Regions from separate parts of the Paenibacillus sp. S-12 genome, predicted to be linked through region 1. Evidence: riboswitches for the same ligand, from Rfam matches in the RefSeq annotation. Region 1 holds a riboswitch; the other holds the start of a gene.
What was found. Region 1 has a riboswitch for S-adenosylmethionine ahead of NO352_RS01790 (methionine ABC transporter ATP-binding protein). Riboswitches for the same ligand answer to the same signal wherever they lie in the genome.
Positions count from the first base shown of each region.

Region 2: another riboswitch for S-adenosylmethionine. It lies ahead of metA (homoserine O-acetyltransferase MetA); the one in region 1 lies ahead of NO352_RS01790 (methionine ABC transporter ATP-binding protein).

Region 1 covers NZ_JASIUF010000003.1:77,384-92,390, forward strand. The annotation lists gene NO352_RS01725 (branched-chain amino acid ABC transporter permease) at 1-371, shown strand, start outside; gene NO352_RS01730 (branched-chain amino acid ABC transporter permease) at 371-1,387, shown strand; gene NO352_RS01735 (hypothetical protein) at 1,384-1,683, shown strand; gene NO352_RS01740 (3-oxoacyl-ACP synthase) at 1,670-2,734, shown strand; gene phaZ (intracellular short-chain-length polyhydroxyalkanoate depolymerase) at 2,731-3,681, shown strand; gene fabG (3-oxoacyl-ACP reductase FabG) at 3,702-4,445, shown strand; gene NO352_RS01755 (acyl CoA:acetate/3-ketoacid CoA transferase) at 4,442-6,052, shown strand; gene NO352_RS01760 (DUF2515 family protein) at 6,488-7,759, opposite strand; gene NO352_RS01765 (thioredoxin family protein) at 7,986-8,324, shown strand; gene NO352_RS01770 (COX15/CtaA family protein) at 8,619-9,587, shown strand; gene NO352_RS01775 (hypothetical protein) at 9,722-9,856, opposite strand; gene NO352_RS01780 (UbiD family decarboxylase) at 10,165-11,958, shown strand; gene NO352_RS01785 (Cthe_2314 family HEPN domain-containing protein) at 11,964-12,659, shown strand; SAM riboswitch class I at 12,737-12,877, shown strand; gene NO352_RS01790 (methionine ABC transporter ATP-binding protein) at 13,131-14,156, shown strand; gene NO352_RS01795 (methionine ABC transporter permease) at 14,156-14,821, shown strand.
Region 2 covers NZ_JASIUF010000016.1:205,125-220,131, forward strand. The annotation lists gene ytxC (putative sporulation protein YtxC) at 1-291, opposite strand, end outside; gene mqnC (cyclic dehypoxanthinyl futalosine synthase) at 475-1,614, opposite strand; gene NO352_RS16320 (hypothetical protein) at 1,635-1,793, opposite strand; gene NO352_RS16325 (trans-sulfuration enzyme family protein) at 1,837-3,027, opposite strand; gene NO352_RS16330 (aminotransferase class I/II-fold pyridoxal phosphate-dependent enzyme) at 3,020-4,213, opposite strand; gene metA (homoserine O-acetyltransferase MetA) at 4,210-5,154, opposite strand; SAM riboswitch class I at 5,319-5,447, opposite strand; gene corA (magnesium/cobalt transporter CorA) at 5,997-6,932, shown strand; gene NO352_RS16345 (VOC family protein) at 7,067-7,747, opposite strand; gene NO352_RS16350 (winged helix-turn-helix transcriptional regulator) at 7,820-8,188, opposite strand; partial or broken gene NO352_RS16355 (LLM class flavin-dependent oxidoreductase) at 8,331-9,425, shown strand; gene NO352_RS16360 (HRDC domain-containing protein) at 9,564-10,619, opposite strand; gene NO352_RS16365 (DUF3055 domain-containing protein) at 10,895-11,191, shown strand; gene NO352_RS16370 (5'-3' exonuclease) at 11,297-12,187, opposite strand; gene NO352_RS16375 (hypothetical protein) at 12,162-12,329, opposite strand; gene NO352_RS16380 (MgtC/SapB family protein) at 12,372-13,076, opposite strand; gene NO352_RS16385 (arsenate reductase family protein) at 13,421-13,795, opposite strand; gene NO352_RS16390 (RluA family pseudouridine synthase) at 13,836-14,831, opposite strand; gene NO352_RS16395 (cob(I)yrinic acid a,c-diamide adenosyltransferase) at 14,824-15,007, opposite strand, start outside.

The sequences.
Region 1 (15,007 bases):
TTGTTCGTGCAGGCGTCATGAATCCGGAAATGGTTCAAGCACTCGGCATTCCAATTCGGCGCGTATTCACGCTTGTATTTATGGTTGGGGCTGGTTTAGCCGCCCTGGGAGGGGTGCTGCTCGCTCCTTATTCAGGCGTGATATTTGCCGAGATGGGCATGCAATTTGCGATTCTCGCCTTCATCGTCGTGGTCATTGGCGGTATGGGAAGCATTCAAGGCTCTGCACTTGCGGCGCTGCTGGTCGGGTTGTCTGGGGCATTTATGGCTTATTATGTACCGGATCTGTCACTTGCGGGCAATATGCTGTTAATGGTAATTGTCCTGCTCATTAAGCCGTCAGGCTTGTTCGGGGCGAAGGGGGGAACGTAATGAGAAGCACCAATATCGGAACGAGATGGTTCCTTCTGCTCGTTGTCGTACTTGCCGTTCTGCCATGGATCAATGATTCTCGCAGCTTTCTCATTATGATGACGCAAATTTGCATATTTGCGGTTTTTGCGATGAGCTACGATATTTTACTAGGCTACACAGGGATTGTCTCATTCGGTCATTGTATGTTCTTCGGGATTGGCGCTTATTCGAGCGGTATCATGCTGGATCGTATGGGAGCCAACATCGGAGTATTGCTGCTTTCGATTGCTGCAGGTGTAGTCCTATCGGCGCTGCTCAGTTATATAGTAGGAATGCTCTCTCTACGTTTGAAAAACCACTTTTATGCGATGCTTACGTTGGCTTTTTCGGGCTTGCTGCTTGTTCTGGCGGAGAAGTGGCGGACTCTGACGCGAGGAAATGACGGCTTCACATTTCCAATACCAGCGGAGCTGAAGGATCGGACGGTGCTTTATATGGTATCGCTGGTGGTGATGGTCGTCATTTACATGCTGCTCCGCAGATTTACACAATCACCGGTCGGGCGAGTATTGGTTGCGATTCGTGAAAATGAACAGCGAACCGCCTCACTCGGCTATGAGATTATTCACTACAAGGTGTTTGCGAGTGTAGTCGCAGGTATTGTGGCCAGCATTAGCGGCTCGATGTATGTGCTGACATTGCGATTCGTAAATACGACAGTATTTGCGATGGATATGACCTTGAATGCACTGCTGATGACGATTATCGGCGGGGTAGGCACATTATTCGGAGCGATTATTGGCTCCGCAATTATTGAATGGGCGCATCATGGTTTAACCGAGTTGGCCAAGTTTCATCCCATATTCGAGAGATGGATCATTTTCTTTGGCCTTCTCTATATTGTTGTGGTGCTCATCTTCCCAGCCGGTATTACAGGCACGCTCCGCTTATGGTGGATGAAGCGAAAGGGAAGGAGAGTCTCATCGTCTCATACAGAGACAGCAGCTGAGTATGGGAAGGAGGGGACAGGGTGACTTCTCATAATCGAAATGGAGCATCTGCTGGACATTCCAACGAGAATATGCATCTAGAGCCTCACGATGGAAGCAGCCTCCATTGTTGCAGCCGCTTGCTAGAGGATACATCGACCGTCGGTTCTTTTGTCGTCCGCTGCCGGGTACGGCAGGATGCGGATGGGGCAGGCGACTGGCGCATCCGGATTACTTATGTGCAAGGCCAGGAAGAGCAGACCGTTGCTTCATGGGAGGAAGCGGTAGGCTTTATGCAACTGATGATGAAGCGGGGGAACGAAGCGCATGAACGAGAATGAAATGAAGGAAAGCGAAATGAATGAACAGTCGATCATCCGACTGTTGTCTGTAGGGACTTACATCCCTGAGCAGAAAATGACCAGTGGCGACATCGCGGAAGCATCAGGCATCCCGCAGCATATTGTGGAGTCGAAGCTGGGAATTAGGCAGAAGCCTGTTCCAGGGCCTGATGACCATCCCTGCGCAATGGGGGTGGCAGCAGCGAAGGAAGCGATACGACGTGCCCATATCGCACCTGAGGATATTGATCTCATTATTTATATCGGTGAAGAATATAAGGAATACCCAGTATGGACGGCAGCCCTTCATCTGCAGCATGAGATTGGAGCTGTCAAGGCGTGGGGCTTCGATATGGGCTCACGATGCTGTACGGCAATTATGGCTGTTCAGACAGCGAAGTCGATGATGCTGGGAGATTCCCGCATTCGGACTGTGCTGCTTGCAGGCGGTTATCGCAATGGCGACCTGATTGACTTAACGGATCCGAACACACGCTTTATGGCGAATCTAGGTGCGGGCGGCGGGGCGATGCTGCTGCAGCGGGGGGCGGGGTCTTCGTATCCTGAGGTGTTGGATTCGGCAATGATTACGGACGGATCATTTGCGAAGGATGTCATTATTCAAGCCGGAGGAACGAAGCAGCCATTGACGGCAGAGCTTCTGGCTCAAGGGCAGGCTTGTTTCCGTGTACCTGATCCAGAGCAAATGAAATCTCGGCTTGATGCGGTATCGATGCAGCGGTTCACCCAAGTGGTGGAGCAGTCGATTCAGGGAAGCGGATACCTGATCTCGGATATTGATTTCATCGGCTTGCTTCATATGAAGCGATCCGCGCATGAATTCGTGCTGCGTTCCCTGGGGATTCCCGAAGACCGTTCCGTTTATTTAGAGGACTATGGACATATCGGTCAATTCGATCCGATAGTATGTATTGAATTAGGCGTAAACCGCAAGTTGATTCAACCAGGCAGCATTGTTGTACTGGCAGCTGCGGGCATCGGCTATGCATGGGGGGCACTTACTTTACGATGGGGGGATCAAGCATCATGAAGGTTCAATTGAAATCTGTTGAATTGCCGAATGGGGAAACGCTCGGATACCGTGAACGAGACGGTGGCAATGAAGTTGTCGTGCTGATTCATGGCAATATGAATTCTTCCTGCCACTGGGACGTTGTGCTGGAACAGATGGATCCGGGATATAAGCTATATGCAGTCGACCTCCGTGGATTTGGGATTTCCACCTATCATACACCGATTGAATCCCTGTCTGATTTCGCAGCAGATGTGAAGCAATGGGCTGATATGCTCGGTTTAACTCGTTTTGCTCTTGTCGGCTGGTCGACTGGCGGCGGGGTGGCAATGGAATATGCCGCCGCTTATCCAGAAGATATATCACGGCTGGTGCTGCTGGCAAGTGTCTCGACGCGCGGTTATCCATTCTATGAGGATGGAGCGAACGGCTTGCCTGATGTTACACGTCGTATTACGACGATAGAGGGCATTCGATCACTGACTCGCAATAAACTTATTCAATCTGCGAATATGCGCCGGGATCGCCAGTTTATGAAGCAGCTGTATGAGGCTGTCATCTATGATCGCAATCAGCCGGATGAGACGCGATACGAAACCTATTTAGACGATATTTTGACGCAGCGCAATCTGATGGACGTGTATCATGCTCTGAACACCTTTAACGTAAGCGTATTCGATCACGAGGCATCAGCGGGAAGCGGGGCAGTGAAGCGAATAAAAGTCCCTGTCTTAGTTCTGCGGGGCGTGCATGATTTCGTCATTACTGAGGCGATGACGAAAGAGACGCTGGCCGATTTGGGAGACATAGCGGAGTTCATTTCCTTATCGGGATGTGGACATTCTCCGTTAGTTGATGATTCTGCACAGCTGTTGCATGAGATGGAGTCTTTCTTGACATCAACATCAGATGCAGCACCGGAAGCTTCAACTGCCCCAGCTGCCTCAGTTGGCCAAACAGAATAAAGGGAGAGAGGAGATTAATCATGAAGCTTACAGGGAAAACGGCAATTATTACAGGCGGAGCAAATGGGATTGGACTTGCGGCGACCCGCTTATTTCTAGAAGAAGAGGCGAATGTTGTCATCGCTGATTTCAATGAGGCGGCAGGACAGCAAGTGATTGAAGGACTGGCGAGCGAACAGCGTGATCGCGCATTATTCGTAAAGACCAATGTAGCTGATGAGGAAAGTGTGCGACAACTGATGAAGCAGACGGTTGCGCAGTTCGGCGGTATCGATATATTGATTAACAATGCCGGAATCACGCGTGATGCGATGCTGTTGAAAATGACTCCCGAGCAATGGCAGGATGTAATTAATGTGAATTTGAACGGAGTATTCTTATGTACCCGGCACGCCGCCCCTTATATGGCTGCGCAAGGCAAGGGCAAGATTATTAACACCTCATCAATCGTTGGCGTTCAAGGCAATATTGGGCAGACCAACTATGCAGCAACGAAAGCAGGCGTTATTGGCATGACGCGTACATGGGCCCGCGAGCTAGGCTATAAAGGCATATGCGTCAATGCAGTTGCACCGGGCTTCATTGCTACAGAAATGGTGGCAAAAATGCCTGAAAAAATCATTGAAGGTATGCGCGATAAAGTGCCGCTGCGTCGTCTAGGACAGCCAGTTGATGTTGCACAGGCGTATCTGTTCCTGGCGTCAGATGCGGCTGATTATGTGAACGGAACGGTGCTGGAAGTGAACGGAGGGTTGTCCATTTGAATGGAGTAGACGCTCATCTCAGCTTGGCAGGTAATAGGATCGATCAAGGAGGCAATCAACAGCGCGCTTCACGTTGCGGGACACGTGTCATGAGTGCAGATGAAGCAGTGGCGCTCATTGCTGATCATGCAACAGTTGCGGTAGGCGGCTTTGCCGGATGCGCGAATCCTGAAGCGCTGACGTCAGCGCTCGAGCGCCGCTTCTTGAACGAGGCTGCACCAATTGGGCTTACGGTTGTCTATGCAGCAGGGCAAGGCGATGGTGCTGTGCGCGGTGCTAATCATCTTGCGCATGAAGGAATGGTGAAGCGGGTTATTGGAGGGCATTGGGGGCTCGCACCGCGTCTGGGTGCGCTTGCGCTCGATAACCGCATCGAAGCATACAATCTTCCGCAAGGTGTAATCGTGCATCTCTATCGCGATATTGCCGCAGGCCGGGCAGGAACGTTAACTCATGTCGGGCTTCATACCTTCGTTGACCCAAGGAATGGCGGAGGAAGATTGAATGCGAGGACGGAGGAGGAACTGGTAGAGGTGGTGCAGCTCGGGGGACAAGAGCAACTTTTTTATCGAGCCTTCCCGATTCATTGTGCATTCATACGCGGCACTTCGGCAGACGAGCGGGGCAATATTTCGATGGAGCGAGAGGCGGTAACATTGGAGATGCTGGCTCTTGCACAAGCTGCACGGAATAGCGGAGGGATTGTGATTGCCCAAGTAGAGCGCGTAGTGCCAAAAGGAGCCCTCCATTCGAAGCAGGTAGTGGTCCCAGGCATGCTGATCGATGCTGTTGTCGTTGCTGCTCCAGAGGAACATGCGATGACGTTCGCTGAGGGATACAATCCTGCATATGCGGGCGATGCTGTACCCGAGTCATCCTCTGCATATGTGACTCCGATGGCGCGAGACGAGCGTCTTGTTATTGCACGGCGTACCCTAATGGAAATACCCCCGCACAGCGTTGTTAACCTTGGCATTGGACTCCCGGAGGGAGTCGGCTATGCAGCGCTTGAATTCGGTCGGACGGATATGACGATGCTGCTTGAATCAGGACCTGTAGGGGGAATCCCCGCCAGAGGCTTGAGCTTCGGTGCATCAGCCTTTGCAGAAGCGGTTATCGATCAGCCGGCACAATTCGATTTCTTCGATGGGGGCGGTATTGATGTAGCCTGTCTGGGAATGGCAGAGGCGGACGGATGCGGGAATGTGAATGTCAGTCTGTATGGCGGCAAGCTGACCGGCTGCGGTGGCTTTATTAATATTAGTCAAAATGCGAAGCGGCTTGTCTTCTGCTCCACCTTTACCGCTGGCGGGCTTAAGGTGGAATTGGCTGATGGGGGGCTGCGTATTCTACAGGAAGGGCGATTCCGCAAGTTCGTCAAACAGGTTGAGCATCTTACATTTTGTGCAGATTATGCGGAACAACGCGGCATTGAAGTGCTGTATGTAACAGAACGAGCCGTGTTCCGCTTGCATGCGGGTGAATTGGAACTTATCGAGATCGCAAAGGGCATCTCGTTGGAAAAGGATCTCTTAGCCAACATGGACATTGTGCCTCGTATAAGCCCACAGCTAAAGTGGATGGAGGAGAGCTTGTTTCAACAGTGAAGTCTCACAAGCAAGTTGGCTATTATCTATAAAATGATATCTGGATTTGAAAAGGTCGAGTTAGGGGGACCATTTGTGCCCAAACTCGATCTTTTGCTCATAATTTACTGCCCTCAGCTCAGCTTTACCTTATAAAGCTTCCCGTTCTACTTCATATTTTTATATTTAGTTATAGTTCGATGTACGGGATAATCATCGCTTTTCAGGATTATTTCCCGGGAAAGCTCTTTTTCTCATTTAAGGATGCGAACGGGTTGGTTTCCCACACTTTGTTGAATTCTTTAACGATCCGTATAACGTATATTCTTTCAAACGTGCATTTGCGCGGTATGAAGGCATTAAACCGGATGAATACGTGGAATCAGCGGTATGAACAGAAAAGGACACTTTTGGGGAAGTGTCCTTTATTGCTGCAATCGAAAGGAAGCTGTTTCGTCAGCTCTTACCCGGATGAATGAAGCCAGCGAGCGATGCGGTCTCCCGCCACATCCGATCATGTGAGCTAGTCATATCAGCCTGCATAGGAGGCTGTATCGGTTGAAGATGCTGGTACATACGCTCATCTATGAACCAATCGCCCTCTTCAATTTGCCGGGCAGGTTCGTCCTTCCATACATCGATTAAGGTTGGGCTGTATGCACGGTGTAAACGAGACAGTTCAGGTTTGTCAGATGGGGCAGTATGCTTGACAAAGCGATGCGGCCAATAATCTGCCCGTGATCCAGTATGCGGAACAGCTCTCATAAATCGAACAGCACCGTTATAAATATGAGGGGTGTGTAGCAATAGCGCATACAGCTTTTTGCCAAAGGTAATCCGTTCATCCAAGTCCGTAAAGTTTCCAAGATTTAACCCGACGAGCGGAACCGCCTCCTCTTCTCGCGGCGAAGGCACGCCGAGCGGGAAAATAACCTGATTCATTTGCATCCACCCATGCAGCTGAAAGTCCCATTCATTAAGTACGTGTGCGCGATATGTAGGGTTTTGTATCACTCTGCCTTCAATTACGTTCTGTTCGTTAATGATAAGTGCCGTCGTGAGCAGCGAACTTGTCTGCTGCACCCAAAAGCCATCCCAGAATGGGGTCATGAACGAAGATACGCCGAAGGCCGGGAGGAGGTGGAACAGGCTTTTCCCAGCACGGCGGCTCGCTGCATACAGGAGCAACTGTGGATATGCATCGTGAAAAATGAGCGCATTTGAGCGCTCCAGCACGCGATACGTCCATAGTCTATGGTTCGCATTCATTATGCGCGGCAGCCATTCGCCCTGCAGATCGGTCATGCTCCAGCCACCATTACGAGAGACCATATGTGCGAGCAAAGCCCAATGCAATTCGGGGTAGGATTGATAGATCCGTCCATAGGCTGCAGTACGAGAAATGTTGTTGCGGTTGGATGTACGCACGGAGTTTTGAATTTGCCGAATGAGTTTCCATTCTTCCGGTGAAAATTCTGCATCTCCTCGATCTCGGAAGACACTGACAGTTCCATGTTGGCGAATCTTCTCATTCAGCAGTCTGCTGGCCTGTTCTTCTGCTCGCTTGGCTGCTGCGCGATTCCAATCAAGGGATGGGCGCTCCCGCCAATGTACAACTTGTTGATATAGTTCATTCCAAGTTGAACGAACGACACTGTATGCCGTATCGAACGTGTGGCGCATAAGCTCTACCGCATGGCGCATCCGCTTGGAAAAGTTGGACAGCATCGATTGTTCCCCTCCATTTCGAGACGACGATACGTGACCGAATTCAATGATTTTCTTCATAGTATGCCCAAAAACAGGCGTAGACGTTCATGTGTGCAGTTTGACTTTTCTATTCTCCAAATGTTATAAGTTCAAGAAAGCAGGAAGTATTCGAAGTGCACCTGTTGGGAGTAGGAAATAGAAGTTCTATGTTTGATTTCGTGAATTAGTTGGGAGTGAAGCGTGTATGGAAAGAATAGAAACAGTTGAGCGTTTCAATGAGGTCATCTCGCAAGAGGAGCCGGTTGTAGCCGTATTTAAAACATCCTGGTGCCCAGATTGCCATTTTATCGATCCTTTCATGCCTGAAGTTGAGGCCAACTACGCAGGTAAGGTGACATTCGTTGAAATCGATTCCGAGAAGCTTCTTGATGTTGCACAGCAATATCATATTTTGGGTATCCCAAGCTTCGTAGCCTTTAAAGGCGGCAAGGAAACCATTCGCTTTGTGAACAAGCTGCGCAAGACTCGTACAGAAATCGAGCAGTTCGTTGATCGGGCAATAGCTGTATCTGCTGCAATATAACAAAATATCGTCAATAGTGCACATATAAGAACCGTCCCATCTTCATTGATTGGGACGGTTTTTCTTATCGTAAGAAGGCGGGTAATTCCGAAAAAATGAAACCGGTATCCGAGCTCATCAGCTATCTGTGTTCTTTGTGGAAAAACCTAGAGGCAGCTTTTCATAAGGAAGATGTAATATTTGTCACAATTTAGCCGTACATTCAGCTAGGAAATCTTGTATAATGGAGGACGATTGGAACTGTTTTCATAATTTGTAATGGTAAAAAATTGAACAACGGGTCAGGTGAAACTAGTGAACGGGAACATCTACCGTATATTGAAGCGGTTATCTTACGCGGTTTGCATCGGTATGTTTATCGTAGTGTTAAACGGAGCGCTTGTTACGAAGACAGGCTCCGGAAGTGGCTGCGGCACGGATTGGCCACTATGCAATGGCAAGTTTGTTCCGGCATATACGATCGAATCCATGATCGAATATTCTCACCGATCTGTGACAGGTGTTGTGGGATTGCTTGTTCTGGCCTTGTTCATTTACGTTATTCGCTATGCGAAGCATCATCGTGAGGCGCTGTGCTACTCTTCACTCACCTTGTTATTCACCGTTATCCAAGCAATTATGGGAGCGCTTGCGGTAGTCTATACTCAGTCTCCGCCTGTTATGGCGCTTCACTTCGGCTTCTCACTGCTGGCCTTCGCCTCTTCCTTTATGATGAGCGTAGTGGCACGGCGTTATGAACGAGGCAGTGGGTCGGTGTCGGCCGACAGCTTTATTCGTGCAGAGTTTCGATATGGAGTATGGTTTACTCTTCTGTATACCTACATCGTGATTTATGTGGGCGCATTTGTCAGACATACGGATTCTTCGGGGGCGTGTATGGGATGGCCGCTATGCAACGGCGAATGGATTCCGGAGCTGTCGGGGGGAACGGGGATTGCTTTCATGCATCGTGTCGCCGCAGCATTATTGTTTGTCGTCATCGCGATTATGTCTCATTTTGCTTACCATAGTCACAAGGACAATCGAGAGATTCAACTGTGCGGCATATGGGCGCTTATTTTATGCGCAGCCCAAATTGCAAGCGGTGCAGTCGTGGCCAGCACGATCACGAACCCAGATTTATTCCTCTTTGCAAGCTTATTACATACGGTATTAATTTGCGGCTTGTTCAGTGTGTTGTGTTATATGAGTGTGCGTGTATGGCAATTGCGTCGTAAGCAGGAATGGACAAATGGCGGGGCTTCCGCTTCTGTAGGGAAATAGAAAAAGTACAAGTGAGTTAGCAGCTTGAATTGTGTGTATAAATTAAAGAAGCAGATCGCTTAATGGTGGACAATGCGGATTGTCAGCGAGGGATAAGCGAGCTGCTTCTTTTTCTCAGATACACATTCATTGAATTAAGCGCCTTCCTTCACTTGCTGAGTTTCATTGGAGTGCGCACCAAGCAATACGATGGATGCTGCTGCTTTTGCTGCTGCCAACCAGCGAACATTCCAAGGCTTGCTTACGACCGCTGTATTGTTGTTTTTCATGTCAATCTACCTCCTGTTAATTTTGCTTGTGTTCCCTTTGATGTCCTCATTGTACATGCAATATCCCGCTCGTACCATGCAATCGGCTTACGGCTATCTTACAATGTCGTAATAATGTTGCAAGTTGTCTGTCCAGTCAGGCTTTAGGTTCACTTCAAAAACAGCTATACTACAGGAGAGGAAGTTTTCAATTTCATAAATGCCGTTTCGTTTGTAAATGCAATTTTTTGCAGACATCGTGCGGCATCCACGTAACTGTTAATGAACAGCAGCACAGATATGCTTATTTTTTCAAGGAGGGCTCGTAGTTGTCATTTACGAATATTCGCGACTTTGTCGACACACTGAAGCGTGAGAATGACCTAGTCGTTATTGAAACGGAAGTAGATCCGTATTTGGAAATAGCAGAAATTCATCGGCGCGTCATAGAAGAGGCTGGCCCTGCGCTCTTGTTCACGAATGTGAAGGGCAGCCCATTTGCAGTGACGACGAACCTGTTCGGTACGATGCGCCGGGTAGATATGGCTTTCGGAACGCGTCCAGAACAATTCGCCAATAAGTGCGTAGAAGCCGTAAACCGTCTTATGCCCCCGTCTCCGAAAAAGTTGTGGGAAGAGCGCTCAACGGTTAAGGAGCTGTTCAGCCTGATGAAGGTCGGCATGAAGAATGTATCTGCCTCCCAAGCCCCGATTATGGCAGTGAAGCGTACGGACAAGCCGATGCACGGTTTGCCGGCCTTAACGAGCTGGCAGCTGGATGGCGGACCGTTCATCACGCTTCCGCTTGTATATACGGAACATCCGGTTCTGAAGAGCGCCGATCACAATCTCGGCATGTATCGCATCCAAATTTATGATGACCAGACTACTGGCGTGCACTGGCAGATTCAAAAGGGCGGCGGCTTCCATCATCATGAGGCAGAGCTGCGCAATGAAGCGCTTCCGGTATCCGTTATAGTCGGCGGCCCGCCGGCTCTTATTGCGGCAGCAATTGCGCCATTGCCTGAGAAGCTGCCTGAGCTGTTAATGGCATCCTTCGTTATGGGTGAACGACTTCCAGTTGTGGACAGCGGTTTCGAAGGACATCGTATCCCAGCGGAAGCAGAATTTGTTATCCAAGGCTATGTTCCACCGCATGAACGCCGCATGGAGGGGCCATTTGGCGACCATTACGGCTATTACTCGTGGGCACATGAATTTCCATTCTTAAATGTGAAACACATGTATCACCGTAAAAATGCAATTTACCCGGCTACAATCGTTGGCAAGCCGCGTCAAGAAGATTATTACCTAGGCGAGTACCTGGTCAGATTGTTGTCGCCGGCGTTCCCGATGGTCATGCCAACGGTGCGCAAGGTACATCCATATCCAGAAACAGGCGTTCACTCGCTGGCGGCAGCTGTCGTTCGGGAGAGCTACTCTCGCGAAGCGCTACTATCAGGCTTCCGCATTCTTGGCGAGGGCCAGCTCAGCTTGACGAAGTTCTTGATGCTGACCGATCAGCCGGTCGATTTGGAGAACTTTGCAGAGCTTACAGAAGCGGTTCTGGAGCGTTTCAAGCCAGAAACGGATTTGTACGTCATTAATAATACGTCCCATGACACACTTGACTATACGGGGCATAAGCTGAATCATGGCAGCAAGGGCATCATGCTTGGGGTTGGTGAAGTCGTTCGTGAATTGCCTGGCTCGTACGAAGAAGGCCCGATCGACGAAATTAACGATGTGGCTGTATTTTGCCGCGGCTGCTTGACGATGTCCGGCGCTTCGTATGAAGCAGAGCCGCAACTGGCGGAACGACTGCTTCAGCGTCTCGCTGCACAAGAGACGAAATGGCCGCTCGTCTTCCTTGTTGACGATGCTCAGGTGGCAAATACTCAATTGTCATTCTTGTGGACAGTGTTTACGCGATTTAACCCCGCATCTGATATATACGCGGCAATGGAAGTCCGTAATCACCATCTCTCATATAAATTGCCAATCGTTATCGATGCCCGCATGAAGCCGGGGTATCCAGATGAACTATTCCCGCGTGAGGATATTGTGGAATTGGTCGACCGTCGTTGGAAAGACTATTTCCCAAACGGAATTAAGCGGGGGTGAATTCCATGCTGCGCAGCTTGTTCGGGGAGCCGCCCCGTGTTGACAGTGGAATGTTGAAGGATGCCATGGCAGAGATGGACAATTATTTGGAAGCCGTACACAGTCAGATGGAAGGTACAGGCGATCCTGATCACTTCTGGCGCAAGGTGGAAGTGTGGACGGTCGGAATTAAGACCTCCTTAGACGAATTGGAGCAAAGCGTATACGCATCTGACAAATTTGCCGATCGGGTATCGAAGCATTATGAAGCAGAGATGACGCAAGCCGAACAGGACGATTATTACCGGTATGTCTATTTTTATAAAAATGGGTTTATTCGCGTATTTTCGATTTTGGACAAGCTTGGAATGCTTCTGAATAATGTTCTTGCACTGGAAACGGAGAAGGTGAAGCATCATTTCTCTTATTTTACGGTGCTCCGCCAATTGCGCTTCAAGGGGCAGCATCCTGAGTTGGAGCATGCTCTCACGGCTCTGAAGGAGGGGCATGGGGATGCGCTTCAGCGGTTGCGCAAGCGGCGCAATATGGAGATTCATCATATGAACCCAGAAATGCAAGATGATTTATGGCAGCGTCATCGCAGTTTGAATGGCAAGATTCAGCTGGAGGACATTCAGGCGAACGTAGCTGATTTGCAGCATGGCCTGGAGATGGTGTGTGGGGCACTGACCCTTGTATTTCGGTTGCTTCCCGTTAAGTAATGGAATTGAAAAGGGAATAAAAGTTAATTGACAACTTTCACCTGCTGCTATATACTCAATTTAATTTCATAACTGTGTTCTTATCAAGAGTGGCGGAGGGACAGGCCCTGCGAAGCCCGGCAACCGATCTTGCAACCCGGATGTATAACAATGTTATACGATTGCAAGATGTCAATGGTGCTAATTCCTTCAGAACATGATGTTCTGGCAGATAAGAAAGGGAGAGTCGATTTTCCATCTGGTTTCTTTACAGAATACCGAGTATCCGCCCCCTTTTGGCATCTGCCAAGAGGGGGCTTTTTGCATAGCAGGCCAAACCGCTTCTGATACATTCACCAAGAAGAAAGTTAAGCAAAATGGTATATTCGGCCACAGTTCATGAGAGGATACAGCAGACGAATAGATATAGGAGATTGCAATTGCCCTCCTACCTATTCAAGAATTGCAAGCATGGAGGAAGGTGACGATTCGTTGATTCGTTTGGAACATATAAGCAAGCGATATGATTCGCGCGGCAAGGCACAAGGCCTGTTGGCGCTGGATGATGTAAGCCTGACTGTTGAAGCAGGCGAAATCTATGGTATTATTGGGCACTCAGGTGCAGGTAAGAGTACGCTGCTCCGCAGCATTAACCTGCTGGAAAGACCTACAACTGGCCTAGTTGAGGTCGATGGAGTTGACTTGACGAAGCTGTCGAAGTCCGCACTTCAGCAGCAGCGTCGCAAGGTTGGGATGATTTTCCAGCATTTTAATCTGCTTAGTTCAGCGACGGTATATGACAATATTGCCTTCCCGATGCGCTTGGCGGGAAAAGCCAAGGGGAAAGTGGAAGAAAAGGTGAATGAGCTAATCCGGCTTGTTGGGCTCGAGGAGCACAAGAACAAATACCCGTCCCAGTTGTCCGGGGGGCAAAAGCAGCGCGTAGGCATTGCACGTGCGCTAGCGAATGATCCGAAGGTACTGCTCTGTGATGAAGCTACGTCGGCGCTTGATCCGCAGACGACCAATGCAATCTTGGATTTGCTTCTGGATATTAACCGCAAATTCGGGATTACAATTGTGCTGATCACTCACGAAATGCATGTCATACAGGCAATATGCGACAAGGTTGCAGTCATCCATGGCGGTAAGATTGCAGAGGAAGGCAAGGTTGTAGACGTATTCTTGAAGCCTCAGCATGCCGTCACGAGAGAGTTCATTCTTGAAGAGCGCAGCGATGCAGATATTCAGCCTTGGGCTGCCTTCAAAAGTCAGGCTGCGGCTCATTCCCGTGTTGTTAAAATCAACTACCTTGGCGATGTTACGTATGAACCGGTACTGCACCGTATTCTAACGGAAGCGGGAGTCAGCTTCGCAATACTGCAAGGGACGATTTCTCGCATGAAGGATATTCCATACGGGCAGTTGGTCGTTCGCCTAGACGGCGACACGGATGCTGTGGAGCAATCGCTGCAATCTTTGCGGGCACAAGGTCTTGAAGTGGAGGTGATCGCGTAATGAAGCTCGATTTCTCTACTGTCAATTGGAGCGATGTGTCCTCCGCAACCGGACAGACGCTGCAAATGATGCTCTTCTCTGTTTTGTTCACGTTTCTCATCGGCCTGCCGCTTGGCGTGCTCCTGTATTTAACAGGCCGCACGAAGAGTGTTGGTGGAAAGCTGGTATACAGTGTACTGTCGTTCATTGTAAATGTGCTGCGCTCGGTGCCGTTCGTTATTCTCATGATTGCTATCATACCGATTACGCGTATTATTGTAGGCACATCTATCGGCGTAGAAGGAACCATTCCTCCGCTTGTTATCGCGGCTGCACCGTTCTTCGCACGGCTAGTTGAGACTTCGCTTCGCGAGGTCGACCGCGGCGTGATTGAAGCGGCTCAGGCAATGGGTGCATCTACATGGCAAATTGTATGCAGAGTTCTGCTGCCAGAAGCAATGCCGGGCTTGATTGCAGGAACAACGATTACTGCGGTAACACTTGTATCGTATACGGCAATGTCAGGTCTCATCGGCGGCGGTGGTCTCGGTGATCTCGCGATTCGCTATGGATACCATCGTTATGAATTCGAAATGATGATTGTTGCTATCATCATTATGATTGTGCTCGTGCAAGTGCTGCAATGGATCGGTGATGCGTTCGTTCGCCGCTTTACGAGAAAATAATAAAAAATTATTGTGCTGAGGCGGTCATTTTGTGGTCGCCGACAGCACAAAGTATGATATAATCCAAGTAATACAATTGGAATTATCGGGAGTGTTCATCATTTTTAGGCGGGATGACATGATAAATTGCATCTCAATACCTAATACTTAATGGAAGCATGCTCTTGGGAGCTTCAACTTACACCA
Region 2 (15,007 bases), on a different contig from region 1:
CGAATCCTTTTCAATTAATGAAGCAAGAAGCAGCCTCTCTTTATGAGACAAAATAAATTCCGCTACCGCCTTAGCAGCCTTATTCCATACATCTTGTCCTTGTGTAGAAAGTTGAAAACCAGGCAAGATGCCCCGGCAAGTAATCCAAGCCGTCTGCCCTTCAGACCATTGTTGGAATTCCACGCCATTCGGCTGTTTATGTAAATCGCTCAGCTCCTGCTGCAGCAAGTCGGTCAACGTTACTGCGTCATATTCGGATCGCAGCGGCAACGAGATCGTGAATAACTCCATGAGCCCACTCCTTTCTGTTCCTTCTTAAGTATATGGGGTCATGAATGGAGATATACGAAGACGAATCTGGAAAACAGAGGACGATCGCAATCCTTATGAAAACACGATCAAAAATAAAAAAGCACCTGCTGCCTTCCAAGTGGAAGGCCTAACAGGTGCTCCGTTCTATTTTATAGTTGACGCCTAATTTTGCATGACAAAATCTTTGGTTACCGTTGCATGCTCATCATCAAACACGCGCAAAATATTGTATTTCGTATCACGCTGCGCAGGAATCTTCCCCGCCTCGCGAATAAGCTGCAGTGTGCTTCCAATATTGACCTTATGCGTTGCACCGGCAGCTGATACGACATTCTCCTCAATCATCGTGCTGCCGAAGTCATTGCAGCCGAAGCTGAGTGTCTTCTTGCCAATTTCCGGCCCCATCGTTACCCACGATGCTTGGAAATTCGGAATATTATCCAAGAACAGGCGGCTGATTGCAAGGGTCTTCAAATATTCCTCAGGCGATACACGCTCTGCCTTCATATTCGTATTATCCGGTTGGAATGTCCACGGAATGAACGCAAGGAAACCCTTGGAAGGATAGCCGTTCTGCATGCATTCATCTTGGGCCGTGCGAATACGCTCCAAGTGAAGCGCACGCTCTTCAAGCAACTCTCCGAAGCCAATAACCATTGTGCCTGTTGTGTTCATGCCGACCTTATGAGCCGTTTGCATTACATCCATCCAATCACGCCAAGAGCCTTTCAGGCGGCTGATCTTCCGGCGAGTGCGGTCATCCAATATTTCAGCGCCGCCGCCTGGCAGCGAATCGAGACCTGCTTCATGGATTTGACGGATCACTTCTTCCAAAGACAATCCGCCTGACACTTCCTTCATCTTCATAATTTCTGCAGGAGAGAAGGAATGCATCGTAATATTCGGGAACCGCTTCTTAATTTCTCGAAGCAGATTCGTATAGTAGCTGAACGGAAGCTCTGGATTTGTGCCGCCTTGCATCAAAATTTCCGTACCTTCTACATCTATCGTTTCCTGAATTTTTTGAAATATAACCTCATCTGGGAGCACATATCCTTCTTTCGAGCCAGGGGCACGATAAAAGGCGCAAAATCTGCAATACGTATCACAGATGTTCGTATAGTTGACATTACGCCCAATTACAAATGTAGCAATCGGATCCGGATGCCATTTCTTCATGATTTGGTCGGCTGCTGCCCCCATTTTCTCGATCTGATCAGATTCGAACAAGGTCACGCATTCGTCTGTATTGATTCGTTCGCCACGAAGCGCTTTGTCCAAAATGCGGTCTATCGGTGACATCGTCACAGTCACTTCCCCTCTCAAAATGCCTTAATGCTCGTATATAAAGCGAAGTAGCCCTGCGCATGGCAGGGTTGAATTGTACGGATTATTGCATACGCCGCTTCAGCATCAATGCTGTCCATTGTATCGGTCCAAAGAAGCAGCTTCACTAAATAATCGTAACATAACTTGCCCATAAAAAACAGCACCCTCCCAAGAGAAGGGTGCTGGTAGATTGGATCATGATAACAACGCCTGCTCCAGATCGGCAATCAGATCCTCGACATGTTCAAGGCCTATAGAGAAGCGAAGCAACCCGTCCGTAATCCCGCGCTGCAGGCGGACGTCACGCGGCATAGCTGCGTGAGACATCATTGCAGGGTAAGACAGGATGCTTTCAACTGCACCAAGACTAACTGCAACAAGCGGGATTGACACTTTATTCAACACTTTCATCGCCCGCTCATCTGAACCAACATCGAACGACACCACTGCTCCGTATCCTTGAGACTGCTTCTCATGCACTTCACGGCGAGGGTGATTCGCCAAGCCTGGGTAATAAACGGCAGCAATATCCGATCGTTCGCTTAGCCACTGAGCAAGACGACGGGCACTTTGCTCACTATGATTCATGCGCGCTTCCAATGTCTTCATTCCACGCATCAGCAGCCAGCTGTCCTGTACGCCAAGCACGGTGCCCAGTCCATTTTGCAGTTGCTTCACACGGCGACCCAAGCTCTCATTCGCTGTAACGGCCAGACCTGCGAGCACATCGCTGTGCCCGCCCAAGAACTTGGTGGCACTATGTAGAACCAGATCAACCCCCAGCTCGATCGGGCGCTGGTGATATGGAGTCATAAAGGTATTATCAAGCATCGTAAGCAGTCCATGCTCCTTCGCCCACGCTGTAATCTCTGCAATATCCGTAATTTTAAGCGTAGGATTGGACGGCGTCTCTAAATAGACAGCTTTCGTATTCGGACGAAGTGCTGCCTTCACCTGCTCCATATCGGTCATATCCACGAAGGTAGATTCAATGTTCAAACGATTTAAAATTGCAGTCAACAGTCGATAAGTCCCGCCATATACGTCTTCCGTTACGATGACATGTTCGCCTGCTGACAGTAAAAGAAACGTTGAAGAGATAGCCGCCATTCCTGATGCGAAGGCGAAGCCATTTGTCCCACCTTCCAGCAGAGTGATATATTGCTCCAATGCCTCACGTGTCGGATTTCCTGAACGGGAGTAGTCAAATTGAGGAGGGTTGTAGATATCCTCATGATGGAACGTCGTTGCTTGATAGATCGGCACACTTGAAGCTCCCGTTCCAGCGTCGATTTCGCCGCCAAAATGGATCAACTTCGTCGCAAAACGTCGCGATTGCTTGCCAGCATGGTCATCCGATGATTGAATCGAATTGTGTTCACTCATGTCCCTTATCCTCCACTTCTACTCTAGCCGCTTGAATCGCTTGCTCCAAATCGGCAATCAGATCCTCAACATGCTCAATTCCAACCGAGAATCGGAGCAGTCGATCATCAACGCCAATCTGATCCCGAATTTCCTGCGGAATGTCCGCATGAGTCTGTACCGCCGGATACGTCATGAGCGACTCTACTCCACCCAAGCTTTCCGCGAAGGCGATTAACTTCAGGTGGCGCAAAATCGGTTCTACATAGGCAGCATTCTTCAAACGGAAGGAGAAAATCCCTGTATTTCCTGTTGATTGACGCCGCTGTATTTCGTATCCTGGATGCTGTTCAAGCGCAGGATAATATACAGTATCTATAGCAGGGTGTTCCAAAAGCCAATTTGCAATCCTAATCGCATTATATTGATGCCGTTCCATGCGCAAAGCGAGTGTCTTCATGCCGCGCATCAATTGATAGGAGTCTGACGGGCTCAGCACAGCGCCAATCGAATTGTGCAGGAAGGCGATTTCCTCCGATAACTGCTTGCCTTTTGTCACGATGAGACCAGCGAGAACATCATTGTGCCCTCCTAAATACTTCGTTGCGCTATGAACAACAATATCTGCACCGAGCTCAATCGGGCGCTGGAAAAATGGTGTTAGCAGTGTATTATCAACGATAGTAAGAATACCATGCACTTTTGCCCATGACGCTACCTTCTCAATATCTGTAATCATCATCAGCGGGTTGGTAGGCGTCTCTATGAAAACAGCCTTGGTCCGCGGTGTACGAACAGACTCAAGCGCATCGAAGTCATTCGTATCTACATAGGAAGCCGTAACGCCAAAGCGAGACATAATCCGCTCCAGCAGACGATATGTTCCGCCATACAAATCCAAGGAGACGATCAGATGATCACCTTGACCGAACATCGCAAACAATGTCTGCAAGGCAGCCATCCCCGAGCTGCAAGCAAATCCTGCATCCCCTTGCTCCAATCCTGCAGCCGCTTCCTCAAGCACGCTCCGCGTAGGGCTCTTCGTTCGAATATAATCAAACCCTGTGCTTTGGCCAAGTCTCGGATGCCTAAATGCGGTCGCTTGATAAATAGGGAAATTAATAGCTCCAGTCTTCGGTTCATGAACCGATCCAATTTGAGCTAGCTGACTTTCGATGCGGTAGTTCTCTTCATTACGTTCGATCATAATTCATGAGCTCCTTCCTTGCGCGGTACGGCTTTGCCCAATTCGTAAGGTGTTTCTTGGTATACGTAGTAGTTCAGCCAATTGGAGAAAAGAAGGCTAGCATGTGCACGCCAAGTGGAGTACGGCTTGCGGGACGGATCGTTGTTCGGAAAATAGTTTTTCGGAATGTCCATCTCCATCCCTTTGGCGATATCGCGGTCATACTCCCATTTCAGGGTACAGGGATCATATTCGGAATGGCCGGTCACAAAAATTTGCTTTCCATCATGTGTCGCAACCAAATACACACCTGCTTCTTCCGATTCCGCTAATATTTCTAACTCGGAAGCCTTCTCGACATCCTCTTTCCGCACCTCTGTATGGCGGGATTGCGGGACAAGGAACATCTCATCAAAACCTCGTGTCAGATTCACATTTTCCTTGGTCAGCACGTGCTCATAGACACCGAATATTTTCTGATCAAGCCCATATTTCGGGATGCCATAGTGATGGTAGAGACCCGCTTGGGATGCCCAGCAAATATGGAACGTAGAAGTAACGTTTTCCTTGGACCAATCCATGATGCGGCACAGCTCTTCCCAATAGTTTACCTCTTCGAACTTCATCTGTTCGACAGGCGCTCCCGTAATAATCATGCCGTCAAACTGCTCTCCCTCGATATCTTCAAACGTTTTGTAGAAGGAAGATAAATGCTGAGCAGATGTATTTTTGGATGTATGGCTCGCTGGATGAAGAAGCGTCACCTCGACTTGCAATGGCGTATTGCCCACCAATCGGAGCAATTGGGTTTCCGTCGTTTCTTTCGTCGGCATCAAGTTGAGAATGATGATTCGCAGCGGACGAATGTCCTGATGATAGGCTCTCGTTTCGTCCATGACGAAAATATTCTCCTGGGTCAATATTTCTTTGGCCGGCAAATGATCCGGAATTTTAATCGGCATGACGCTCTCCCCCTCGAAATTGGATAATGTACTCGGTGATGGCTAACATAATGCATAGAGCCATTCCGCAACTCGGCCTGCCTTGCATTAGCTGACTAATTGGAGGACGCAAAAAAGACCTTCCTCGACTTGAGAAAGGTCATGCTGTACGTTCCCATGAGCCTCTCTCATCTGTCAGTAACGACTTCCATCGTCCTGCAAGAATTAGCACCGTGCGTCACACGTAATATACGTGTGCATTGCCGGTTGCCGGGCTTCATCGGGCTTGTCCCTCCACCTACTCTTGATAAGATTGCTTATATGAATATTCATTTGATTTGGCCTTGGTAATAATGTACGGCAAAGAGAAGCTGTTCGTCAAGAGGGTGAACACAACAAAAAAAATCACCATTCAAACACCATCGCATAGGCTAATTACTGACGAATTCCGCCAATGGATTTAGTCTTGAAAGGATCAAGTACGAGCGTTATACTTAACAAGGTGCGTCAAAGCCTTAACCATCTATGATTAGCTGGGAGCTCATGGTTCCCTAACGAGACGCATGGTGCATAATGCCACGTACAATTATTCAAGTTGAGGTGAGTTCGGATGGATGGCGACCCGAGGTCGTTCCGTAGTACGTACGTACAACCGAATATAACGATTCGACAGGCAGCGGCAAGTTCGCAGTCCTCTGTCGGGACTCGTGCCTCCGAAGAGAACCTAGCTCAGCATTGTGCCTAGGCTTATATCACGTGCGCGAACGACGGACTGCGCATGCTGCACCAGCCTTGTTCGAATCGTCTGCTAACATTAGACGATGCGCATGTCGCAATGGCGACAGCGCCAAGGAGTGAGTGCAATGAAAATCCGTCTGGTCAATGAGGGCGTCTTCACGACTGAGGAAGATATCAATGTCACCTTAACACCGCCAGAGAACGGCTTCTACTGGATCGATGCTGACGTTGAGGATCTAGCTATTCTACAACCGTTGTTCCACATGCATGATTTGGCTGTAGAGGACTGTATGAGTGAAGAAGAACAGCGCCCCAAAATTGAGATTTATGAAGGTCACTACTTCATCGTGTTCAACAGCATCCGTTTTGACGATGAAGAGATCTTTTTACGCTCATTGAACATTTTCCTCGGCAAGCATTTCATTATTACTGTAACGAAGCAGAAGATTAATGAGCTCCGCATGGTGAAGCCCGTATTGTGGGAACAGCAAGCAAGCACACCAGACCTTATGCTTTACCTGCTCATTGACTTGGTCGTAGACAACTACTTCACGGTAGCGGATCGTATTGAAGCGAAGATCGACAAGCTTGAGGAAGAGCTCATTATGAGCACAAAGAAAGAACATCTGAATGAAATCATAAGTTTGCGCAGTGAAATTCTATGGCTGAAGAAGGGGCTTGGCCCTCAAAAAGAGGTACTTCTTGTCCTGTACCGCAAGGAATTGCGCTTGATCGGCGACGACCTGCAGAAGTACTTCCAGGATATTTATGAAAATGCCGTCAAGGTATCAGAGACATTCGAAACATTCCGCGACCTTATGGGAAACTTGCGGGAATCGTATCAGCTTAGCATAGCCAATCGCGCGAACGATATTATGAGAGTCTTCACAGCCATTACAACCATATTCATGCCGCTAACACTCATTACAGGTATTTACGGCATGAACTTCGGATATATTCCGATTATGGACTGGGAGTATGGCTCCCTGTATATGATCGGATTCATGCTTGCATTAGGTATTTTTATGTTCTACTTATTCCGCAAAAAAGATTGGATCTAACAACTGGCGAGGGTGATTCCAAAGTCATGAACGATGGCTTTGGAATCACCCCTTATTTGTTCTATGCATCGATATTCTCATTTTCCTAGCAAAGCAGTTAACTATACTTAGTGTTCATGCAGCCTATCTCATTATCAATGGACTGTTGCGCTGCCAAGATGGTAAGGCAAACCGGAAAGCTCTACGAAATGATTTGCTTTCCCTTCGATAACGACTTTTACAGGAGCCACAACAGGCATTCTGCCGTCAGGAAACCAAGGACGAGTCATATCAATCAGGATGAACAATCCTTCTTCGTCACCCACTCCAGCAAATTGCTTGCCATCACCTCGCCATACCTGTAAGGAAAAATCTTCACAAATGCGCGCAAGTCCTTTCTCAAATTGGTAGAGTGGTAGACCTATTTCGCTAATTCTAATCATGCTGTGCGCTCCAAAAGGAGACTGTGCCGCATTTTGCAGTGCGTGATGCGCTATAAATTCAACTAAGTTGCCTTGAGGATCATAAAAGTAAGAGGCCGTTGCGTTCCAATCTTCAAAAAAATACTGGTTTTTATTATCTTTCGTGTACAAGGAAATACCTTTACGCTGAACCCATTGTCCTGCCTCTTCGAGTTGGTTCGCTGGAATCGTAAATGCAAAATGATAAAATCCCTTACTGGAAAAGGATTGCTGAAAGATTAGCCGCGATTGTCCAGCTTGCACAGTGAACGACTCTGTTGTTTCTTCCTCAATCGGGAATTCCAACACCACACTATAAAACTGCTTCATTTCATGGAGACGATCCGTCTGCAATGTGATTTCCGCAATCCGCATGCATTCACCCTCCCTCTCATGTTTCCTATCACAATCGATCTATGTTCCAGTTGTTATAAAAAAAGCATATCACTACATTTGAGTACGTGTACCAGTCGATCCATCATGGTTCTGTTGCAAGCGAGACAAGTGATTCATTCCCCAATCCTGGAGCGATTGCAGGATCGGAATAATACTTTGTCCATATTCCGTAAGCGAGTATTCTACTCGCGGCGGTACTTCAGGGTATATTTCCCGACTAACAACCCCATCCTCTTCAAGCTCTCGCAAGTGAGCTGTCAACATTTTCTGAGTTATTTCCGGTATGAATCGTCGTAGTTCATTAAAGCGCACGGAATCAGACTGCGACAATCGATATAAGATTCTCGGTTTCCATTTCCCCGTAATAACATCTATAGCGGAATTGGCTCCGGGACACTCCCCTTTTGTTTCCAAAATCACAATTCCTTCCCATCAATGGTATCCTCAACAATACTATACCACTTTATAGTGCCTACTTTTCAATTTCCTCAAGAGACATCATAATTCGAATTGCAACGAACAGAATCCAGTGCATAGTTTCAACTAAATCATATGAGGTGAAATGGGATTGAAGAAGAACATCTCGCGAAATAGCAAGAGCCATTCCGGTATCGAGATCGGGGTGTATACATTTGGGGACGTCATTCAAGATCCGCTGACCGGACGAGTCATCAGCCCGCGACAACGTCTTGAGGAGATTGTAGCCGCGGCCAAGTTAGCTGACGAGGTGGGCCTCGATGTGTTCGGCGTCGGCGAACACCATAGGCTGGATTTTGCTGTATCCGCTACACCGGTGGTCTTGGGGGCAATTGCCTCCGTCACCGAGCAAATTCGGTTGACGAGCGCAACCATGGTGCTCGGCAGTTCAGATCCTGTGCTCGTGTTCGAAGATAACGCCACGCTTGATTTACTTTCGAACGGACGGGCCGAAATTATCGCCGGTTGAGGAGCGCTCGTCGAATCGTTTCCTTTGTTCGGCTACGATCAGGCAGACTACGAAAAATTGTTCGCAGAGAAAATTGAACTGCTGCTTCAACTTAACGACAAAGAACGCATTACTTGGAACGGCAGACTTCACAAGCCTCTTAACGATGCCGAAATAGCACCGCGTCCAGTGCAGCAGGCACTGCCCATTTGGGTCGGCGTTGGCGGTTCGCCAGAAAGTGCCGAACGTGCCGGAACATTGGGAGCGAATATGGCACTTGCGATATTAGGGGGCGAATACGCCAAATTCAAGCCGCTGGTGGAAATATATCGAGAAGCAGGGGTAAAGGCTGGCCACAACCCGCAAACTCTCCAAATCGCCGTAACAGATCACAGTTACGTCGCCAAGACCTCACAGCAGGCAAGAGATGAATTCTATCCTTATTTCGCGAATTACTGCAAGCACTTCATGCGACGCAGCGGCCGCGAGTCCATCATAACCCTTGGCGACTTCGAGCAACTTGCCGCTCCAAATCATGGCCTCTTTGTAGGAAGCCCACAAGAAATCACCGAGAAGATACTCCATCAGCATGAATTGTTCGGCCATAACCGTTTTATTGCCCAGATAGATATCGGCGGCCTCCCTTTCTCACAAGTCGCTGCAGCCATCGAACTGTTGGCCGCTGAGGTGGCACCCGCCATTCGCCGAGCAACCACGCATATCCACCAATGAATCGGAACTATATAAAATACATCCACCCCGTTCCATGTTAAATTGTGGAACGGGGTGTTGCAAGTCATAACGGTAATTCCATTCAACACATATCCAGCATCAAACGATTGCCGCCTGAAACACGCGATATTCGCTCTCTCAGCTCGCTGCCTGCGTGGTACTGTTCCTCACTCTACTGCGATAGAGAAGCCGAAGGAGGCGAATACGCTCATAGTTCGCCTGCACCTCAGTATAGGAACCATCCAGCGCTTCCTCGCCAAATGCCCGCACATAAATTGGCTTCAAGTACTCTTCACCCAGTTCAGCAAAAGCCTGCTCAATGACTGCTCTCTGTTCTTCCGGCATCGAACAGAGCTCTGATTCAGCCAGATTGTTCACATTGTAGCCATCACGCTCTACCGTCTCAATGCGCATGATCAATTCACGCCGATCCACCTGTAGACGCTCCATTAATTGCTCAATAGAAAGCTGCTGCTGCAGTCCTTCTAGCAATACGCGCCGATCTGTAAGCTTGGAAAGCTCTTGGTTCTGCTTCGACTCCCATTCCGAATATACCCACTTCGCGAACTCCTCTTGTGACACAACTGTGGATATCCAATCCGGCGGAAAGGTCGTCGTCCGTTCGAATTGCTTGGCAATCGCAATAATATCTTCACCATAGGCGTTCAGCTTCGCCTCACCAAATCCAGGGAGCTGTTTCAGTTCTTCTAAGGTCTGCGGTAGCAGAGCGCTAACCATACGGAGCATGCGATTAGTCGCAATCCAGTATGGAGCTCGCCGCAGCTTGCTCGCAACATCCCTGCGCCATTTCGCAAGCTGTTCATACACCTCGGAACGAGCATACAAATCCGCGTAACAAGCGATCCACTCATTGCGCTCCTTCATTCTTCGCTCATGTATATCAGCTTCCGGTACAAATCCTATCGACAGTCGATACCCGGAATGGAGCAGACGCGCCAATCCGCATCGCATCGCCGCACGCATTTCCGCCCATACTGTTCCCTCAAACCATACTTCAGACGGCTGCCCATCCGGTTCCCAGAGGACAATCCATTTCCCTTCATCCTCTCCTGCAGTCACTAATCCATATGTACTATACTGACGAGACTCATCTCCCGAATCTCTCTTATCCAGAACCTTATCAACTCCTTCCAGCTTCATTCGCTCCAGCCTAGCCATCCATACAATCTGCATTAACTACGCCTCCTTAGTCAATAGGATCGATAATGAGTTAACATCCTCTACTGCTGTGTTCTTCTATTCATTTCTCGGACAAAAAAAGAAAGCACCCCATCACAATACGTACATACGTATCGCAATGAGGTGCTTCCTCGTCCTAGTTATGAATTTATTACCATTATAGCATGCTTCTCACAAGTGTCAATTCCTGTATTTCTATTTCTAAATGTTGGACGCTACTATATAATAAAGTCATTCTTATTGGAACAGCAGTTAAGGGAGGCTAACAAATGAGCAAGCACGATCTTGATTTTTTGTCAGACACCACAGAGACGACAACGACTCGCTTCGTCACCTTCGTTGGGCACAGCTATCGCCGCTTTGACCTCGCGATTACATCAACAGGCCGTTTTTACGGCAAGAAGCTCGTTACCGATTTACAAAGCGGGCTAACCGCAATACTTGGTCAGGACGATCTCAAGGAAGAAGGATACTTGGAATCTTTTTATCGTTTGTCTGAGGAAGAGGGAGAAGAGCTGCGCGGCTTCCTGTACATGGTGATTGGCGAGGCACAATTTACAGATTAAGACTTGCGCAATTATTTTCGGTATCTTGCACTTTATACGGATCAAATATGCCAAAAGGGAGGAGCAGTTGCCCCTCCCTTTCATTTAGTCGCTGCACACCATTGACTACAAGCCAACATACGAAATCATACTCTTCATTTCAAGCCGTTCAAATATTTCGCTGACAGATTCGCGTTCTGGTGCAAATACACATACATCTACCTTGCATTCCACCGGCACATCGCATTGAATGCGTGCAAGCTGACGCGACAAGTGAAGCATATCAAGGTCTGCTTCAATCTTCGTTCGCACACCCTTCGCCAGCTCCGATAAATTTTCCAAGATCCCTTCAATGCTGCTGTACTGTTGAATCAGCTTATGTGCAGTTTTTTCACCGATACCTCGAACGCCAGGATAATTATCCGCTGTATCCCCCATAAGCCCCTTCACATCAATAACCTGTTCTGGAGTCAACTGTCTCTCTTCCAGCAGTGACAACGGGGAGTATACTGCGTAATTACCGTGCCCTTTCTTCATGATGACAACCGTAGTCTTGTCATGTACCAGTTGCAGCATATCATGATCGCCTGTCAATACATACACATGCATATCTTCACGGAATAGGCGCGCCAAGGTTCCGATACAATCGTCTGCCTCATAGCCTTCAGCCGATATATTAGGAATGCCGAATCCATCCATCACATCCCGAATCAGTTGAAATTGAGGCACTAAATCTTCTGGACAATCGGGACGATTTGCTTTATAGTCTGTGAATTGCTCTGAACGAAATGTTTTACTTCCGAGATCCCAGCAGCAAGCAATATGCGTCGGCTCGAACCGCTCAACTGCATCCCAAAAATATCTCATGAAACCATACACCGCATTTGTTGGTGTTCCATCCTTCATTCGGCGAATCGAACCGCCGTATGCTGTAGCGAAATAGGCGCGAAATAAGAGCGCCATTCCATCAACGAGCAGTAAGCGCTGCTCTTTATTCCCATTCAATTGTACTTCCATTGGTATGGATAACCCCTTTCGCTTCAATGCCTAAAGACAAGTATATCATAATTCCTCCATGACCTAGATAACGGTTTCTGCCAAGCCCGGAATCCATACCATTTGATTGCCCATCTAAATTGATAGTTTTTAATTTAATCACGGTCTTCCTCTCCTTTCATACAGCCGTTAGCTATCCTTAGAGCTAAAGCTGCTCAATCTCCACACTGATTACGTGCTCGATGTTCTTAATGTAATAATAAATTTCCGTCAGATACTGCTGACTCGGCACAGAAAGAACCAGGTCGATTCGCTGACGATCCGAATCCAAATCCTTCAGCTTAAAGTGGCGGATATGAAACTCTTCGGCAGCTGGCCGATCCTTGCGCTGAATTTTCTTAATTAGATCGGTCATTTGGTGGTTGGACTCTACGACGATCTTCAACGACACATCATGCCGATTCAGTCTTGCAGGCCCAATCATCTTAATTGCATTCGGAATAAGATTGACAGCTGCAATCAACAGTGCTGCCCCACAGGTTGCCTCCAAATAGAAACCGGCCCCAATCGCCACACCGAGTGCCGATGCAGACCAGATGAGCGCTGCAGAGGTAAGTCCAGATATTACCTCATTGCTTCTGCGCAAAATAACGCCCGCCCCAATAAAACCAACCCCGCTAATAATTTGTGCAGCCAAGCGCATCGGATCCATATTCGGATGATTGGTTCCGCCAAATTTCCCGAATGCCTCAATAGAAACAATCGTAACCAAGCAGCTGGCTATGCATATAACCATACTTGGTCTTAGGCCAAGCTGTTTTTGCTTTATTTGTCTGTCGAGTCCAATTAACAAGCCAAATAATAGTGCCAAGCACAGCTTCATCAACATTTCCAAAGTCAAAAATATCATGCCCGTTCACCCTCTTCCTCAAATTCACATCTACTGCCGTAGAAAAATGCACGCAAAAAAGCCCCCTCGCAAAAAGGGAGCTTACCGCATCCAACACCTACATTACTCGCATGTCAAAATAAGCCTACTGTATCCTCACGCTAATACCAAGCAAGATGAATCAAGGCATAACAAAACATGGGAGGGCCGTTAGTGTTGGACGGGTCCTCTTTACGATTCCATAACCATTGTTTAGAATAGCTCGGACTTCCTTCCAACAATTCCCCTCCCCTTTCTTTGCAAGTTAAATGCTCCATGTGGAATCTTACTTGTTCATGAGGCTTAACATGACCGAAGCATTTCACTTAATGCATGGAAGCTGTTCCCCACGCTTCTGCAAACATGTCCTCCTTGAAGCCAACCGTAGCCCGCTTCCCATCTGTGACAATCGGACGCTTGATCAGCTTGCCATTCGAAGCCAGCAGATCCAACTGCTCCTGCTCACTCATCGCAGGGAGCTTGTCTTTAAGCTGCATCTCCTTGTATACCTCGCCAGACGTATTAAAGAACTTCTTCAAGTCCAAGCCGCTTTTAGCTACAAGCTTGCGTAATTCCTCACTGCTAGGCGGCTCCTCAACGATTGGGATCAATGTAACCTCATAGCCCTTTCCCTTCAGCCACTGCACTGCTTTTCGGCAAGTGCTGCACTTTGCATATTGATACACCGTAACGTTCATCATTCATTTTCTCCTTTCTTATCCTCAATTGTGAATGACCGTCCTATCCTAGAAGCCGTTCATGCAGCTCCACTAATTCTGGAGGAAGCTCAGCCGTGAAATGAAGCTCCGACCCATTCATCGGGTGCTTGAATCGCAGCTCAGAGGCATGCAGCGCATGCCGTGTTAATGGCTCGACTACCGCATGAAGCAGGGGAGTATTTACCAAGCTCGGATCCGCGTAGAACTTATCGCCGAGCAGTGGACATCCGATATGCTTCATATGTACCCGGATCTGATGTGTGCGTCCCGTTTCCAGACGGCAGCTTACACGTGAAGCTTGCCCTTGATAGGTTTCCAGCACATGGTAATGTGTAATGGAGTCGTAACCGTCTGGCGTTACGACACGAAGGTGCGGCTGCTCCTTATCTCGATCGATTGGCGCGCGCACGGTTCCTTCTTTCTCCTTAGGCACGCCAAACACAAATGCTTCATACTGCTTCCATACCTCATTATTCTGCATCTGATCTGCTAGCTGATGATGCGCATGTCCATGCTTGGCAACAATAAGCAGACCAGAGGTATCTTGATCGAGCCGATTCGCCGGACGAAACCGGGTACGCTCCCCCCGCATGCGCCAATGATGAACGACCCCATTCGCCAGTGTTCCATTTGGATATCCCTTAGTCGGATGTACAACCAATCCTGCCTGCTTATTGAGCACGAGAATATCCTCGTCCTCATACACAATGTGAATCGGGATCGGTTCGGGTTCTATCGTCTCGACATAGTCTTCTGCAATCTCCACACGAATCACATCACCTGCACGGAGCTTATCGCGCACAGTTAGCACTCTGCCATTATATTCGGTACCGCCATTTACCGTTATCGCTTGCTCTAATGTCTTAAGCCGCTTTAACAAGCGTCTGGATAAGTTCATCCTTGAGCGAAGAACAGTGCGGAGCTGAATCCCTTCCTCCCCTTCAGGAACTACATACGACAGCTCAGCTGCTACTTCCCCTGCCAAGGTGTCCGATTGCTGCTCTCGTTCTTCAATCATGCTGTTCCTTCTTCCCGAACACGTCAGCACTTCGCACATATTCCTGATCCTGAACACCAATAAGCATATTGGCACGGCGTGCTGCTGCGAAGAAATAATCTGACAATCGATTCACATACTTCATCACGTCCACGTGAACTGTCTCTTGATGTGAGAGTGTAACAAGCTGCCGTTCA